DNA from 2 places in the Priestia sp. VA7 genome. Region 2 is predicted to be linked to the other one. Evidence: riboswitches for the same ligand, from Rfam matches in the RefSeq annotation. Region 2 holds a riboswitch; the other holds the start of a gene.

Region 1 (2,204 bases), 210 kb from region 2:
GGTAATACACTTTTTCCACGAGATCATGAGCAGTAAGCCAATTTGCAATTTTCAGTGCATTTTCATTATGCTTTTCCATACGAAGCGCTAGCGTTTTAACACCGCGTAATAACAGCCAGCTATCCTGTGGACCTAAGATTGCCCCAGCTGCATTTTGATAAAAACGAATTTTCTCTCCTAAGCTACTACATCGAGCCACTACAAGACCAGCAACTACATCATTATGACCCCCAATGTATTTGCTTGCACTATGTATCACAATATCTGCTCCAAGCTCTAAAGGACGCTGATAATAAGGGGACATGAAGGTATTGTCAACGATAGTAAGCAAATCATGCTGTTTAGCTAACGCAATTGCTTCTGGCAAATCAGTCACGTGCATCATTGGATTCGTAGGTGTTTCAATAAATAAAGCTTTCGTATTGGGACGAAGCGCATCTTTTACTTGTTCGAGATGGGCTGTGTTGACGTACGAAACAGTAATTCCTTGCTCTGAAAAAATTTCATTTAGTACTCGGTACGTTCCTCCGTATAAATCCTCTGATACAATTAAATGATCTCCGTTTTTAAATAGTGCTAAAACTGCCATTACACCCGCCATTCCTGAAGCGAATGCTACTCCTACTTCTCCCTTTTCCAAAGCAGCAATTGCTTCTTCCAATGCTGTACGAGTAGGATTTGCCGTACGTGCATAGTCAAATCCTGTACTTTGCCCTAAAGCAGGATGAGCAAATGTTGATGCTTGGTAAATGGGTGTTGTAATAGAACCTGTTGAAGGGTCACGGCCTACTCCTGAACGAACTAATAAAGTTTCAATTTCCATCTATTTCTCTCCTTAACTCAAAATAAAAAACACTCTTCACAGATGGAAGAGTGTTCGTTTATACACGATTTCTCTCATCTGTTAGAACAATACTGATGTTCCACAGGAATTAGCACCGTTCAAATGAATGTTTCATTTGATGGTTGCCGGGCATCGCAGGGCCAGTCCCTCCGCCACTCTGGATAAGAGTTCTATATAATTGTTGGTGATTAACGTTTGTTGTTAATAACTTTAATAGAGATTTTCTGTATTGTCAACATAATTTTCTAAAAAATTTAAATCGTCTCATTTGTTTATTCAATATACTTGTCCTGATAAGCACATAAAAAAAGAGACGAAAGCGAGGTCTCTTTTTCTAAGGCAAGTGTACAGATTTTACGTGAGCTAACTTCCAATACATACTTTCTCCATTTGCCGTAATTAGTTCAACAATATTATTAGAAACTTCTTTAAGTACGCCAATTTTTTCTGATTGATCCCCTAAATCTAATACGACCAGTTGATTTTCATATTTTTTAAGCTGCTCTTCAAAGTTTCTGACAAAAGGTGCAGAGGCAGGTCTTACTGGGAGCTCTTTGTCACTTAAAGAATAAGGGGTTAACTCATTACTGTAAGGGGTAAGCCATTTCAAATGATGCAGAGAAACAAAGACATTTTTATACACTGGAGAATAAAACACAAGATAATCATTCAGCACGCTTGTAATATAGCCATGCAATGATTTTCCTCCTGTTACATAAATTTCAATAAATTTCCCTTTTGCCTGCTGTAAAATATTACGATAAGAAATCCGCTGACTTTCTTCTATTAAGTTCTCTTCTATTTCACGTAAAACCGTATAGTCTTCTTCTGATACTTCCCGCAAACGATGCATGTGTAAAAGAGGAATATACAAATAATCATGTCCATTATACAAAATCATGACATCTAATCCTAGGTCAACAAGTCTGCCAACAAACTTAGTATTTCCTGAAATATCTACTTCTACAATTTTATTAATATAGCGATTGATACTCATTCTCCTCCCCCTTTCCTATATGACAGAAAAGGTGCTTTATAAGCACCTTTTTTGTTCTTATTCATTATGCTTTCCAGCGATAATTTTTTGTTTGGATGACTTGCTCTCTTGACGCTGATGAGTGTGAATCTGTGCGGCGGCTTTTTCTTGACGAATATGAACCTGTGCGGCGGCTTCTTCCTGTACGACCTTCTGGAGTGCCTTCTGCTGATCCTCCGTCTTCAGTATTTGTATTTTCCTCTTTCTGCTCATCATCTTGATTATTATTTTGTTTAAAAGATCCCTTTGCTCCTACACAAATGGTTTTAACATGTCTTGGTTGTAAGCGTAATACTTGATTGTCCTGAACAAGGGTAAAAGTAC
Region 2 (2,204 bases):
AGTTCTAAAAGAACAGGCACTGCTTTTCTCATCCCAAGCGAATTTACTTCTTCATCCGGCACTGACAGCAGCAGGATGTTTCCGTCAAACTCTCCGTTGCATGCTCGTTCAACCATACTGATATGCAAGGCAATGCCTGCTTTCATGTCCATCGTTCCTCGGCCAAAAAGCCAGTCTCCTTTTATCATATCTTTTTGTACGTGCGCCGGAACTTGTTCCATATGGTTATAAAAAGTACTCGTTAATGTATCAGCGTGAAAAGCATCCTTTTTCCACTGTCCATAATCTTGTACATCCACTACATCGTAATGACTTACTAGTACAACTGTTTTATTCGTAATTTCCCCTTGAACAAAAGCTGTGACAATCGATCGCCCGTCTCCTGTTGAATGAAGCTCGACTTGCTCGTTTTTTTGAAAGTAAGGCAGCTTCAATAAATACGACGCTATCGATTCAGCCATTTCCACTTCTGCCATCGTTCCTGTCACGCTAGGTATAGAAACCAATTCGCTTACAAGTTTTTTTAACTGTGCTTTTGTTTGATACAAAGATGTTTTGTTCGACATACCCTTCATCTCTTTCCTTTTTCTAAATTTTCTATCAAACAAAACCATTCGTCAATCCCTTTGACAGAGACCCTTTCATTCTATCCCTATGTATCATAGTATGGCGCTGCCTTTACGCACATGATAAAAAAAGAGTGCGCGGCTAGGGATAGCACCGCACACTCTTTTTTTACTTTTGGTCATCTTCTAAAAAGTCTAGGATACGATCAATAAGCTGTTCGCTTCCTGCATCGTTTCCGTGTTCAAGAGACATTTCCATTTCAATGCTCCTTTCATAAAATATTCTTGTTTTATAACATACCACAATTCATTTCGAATGTAACCTTTAATTTGTGTAAAAATTTCGACAATTTATGATTAATTTTAAAACCTATTGAGTATTGATTATACCCACCAGATTCTTTGCTTGTCAAAAACCATGCTTTCTATTTAAAAACACTTAAAAAATAGAGGCGCGAGCAGACTTCTTCTATAAAAGACAGCCTACTCGCTCAAGCTTGGAACAGCATGATGAATAAATTTCTAGTTCATTTGCTTTTTGTATATCTTTAATATCTATGCCTACAGCATATGTACGAACATGGTTTTCGACCACAATTTCATAAAATGTTTCTAACTCACGATAAGCTACTTGATAATGCTTTCCTAATAATTTCACTGCTTCCTTTAATGCTTTCTCTCCTGTATGTGCTGCAACTGCTGTATGACTCATAAAACCCTCTCCTTTTAGAAAAATAAAAAAAACTCATTTTGCTTTGATGCAAAATGAGTTTTTCACCCGTTTTATCACCCAAAGCACATGCTTTGCTGGTAGGAGCACCTTACATTCGTAGGTTGCTGTGGAGTCAAAGAGCCAGATCTCTCGTCCACTCGTGATAACTTTTTAATTTAAAATTTATTTTATCAAACAATTCCATCCCCGTAAATAGAAAAATAAAAATATTTTAATTTTTTCGGTAATGGAATGAATTCAAAAAATGAAAGCTTAGATTAGCAAAATAAGAAGCTGCTACAAGCAATGCCTCTTCATTTAATGAAAAAGAAGGATGGTGCCATTCATATTCTCCAGCTGTACCCATCCATACAAAAAATCCTGGTACATGCTGCTGATATACGGCAAAGTCTTCTCCTCCAGGCGATTGTTCAGCTTCTACGACTTGATAACTAAGATTCTCTGCAGCGTTAATAGCCAGTTTTTCCAGCGTATCATCATTGTTTACTACAGGAAGATATGGATACCATTTAACGTCTACTGAAGCCCCGAAAGCTGCTCCAATCCCTTCAGCAGTTCGTTTCATAAGACCCGGTATTTTTTCTCTAGCTTCTTCTTGAAAGGTACGCACCGTTCCTTCAAGCGTTACTTTGTCAGGAATGACGTTCCACGAGCTCCCTCCATGGATTTGAGTTATGCTGACAACAACATTTTGAAAGGGGCTGAGATTACGGCTGACAATGGTTTGTAAACTAGTAACAATTTGACCAGCAGCAGCAATCGGATCTACTGTTTTTTCAGGGATGCCCGCGTGACCTCCTACTCCTTTGATGTCAATTTCAAAACGATCAACGCTTGCCATTAAAGGTCCCGATTTGATACCAATGGTTCCTACAGGAAGATCCGGTTTGTTATGCATCCCAAAT

What was found. Region 2 has a riboswitch for S-adenosylmethionine ahead of AC0C45_RS09510 (hypothetical protein). Riboswitches for the same ligand answer to the same signal wherever they lie in the genome.
Region 1: another riboswitch for S-adenosylmethionine. It lies ahead of AC0C45_RS10570 (trans-sulfuration enzyme family protein); the one in region 2 lies ahead of AC0C45_RS09510 (hypothetical protein).

The regions. Positions count from the first base shown of each region.
Region 1 covers NZ_JBVQPN010000002.1:795,308-797,511, reverse strand. Annotated here, with positions in the region: gene AC0C45_RS10570 (trans-sulfuration enzyme family protein) at 1-823, opposite strand, end outside; SAM riboswitch class I at 895-1,012, opposite strand; gene AC0C45_RS10565 (hypothetical protein) at 1,179-1,841, opposite strand; gene AC0C45_RS10560 (spore coat protein) at 1,906-2,204, opposite strand, start outside.
Region 2 covers NZ_JBVQPN010000002.1:588,915-591,118, reverse strand. Annotated here, with positions in the region: gene AC0C45_RS09515 (M20/M25/M40 family metallo-hydrolase) at 1-566, opposite strand, end outside; gene AC0C45_RS09510 (hypothetical protein) at 1,036-1,278, opposite strand; SAM riboswitch class I at 1,347-1,448, opposite strand; gene AC0C45_RS09505 (amidohydrolase) at 1,511-2,204, opposite strand, start outside.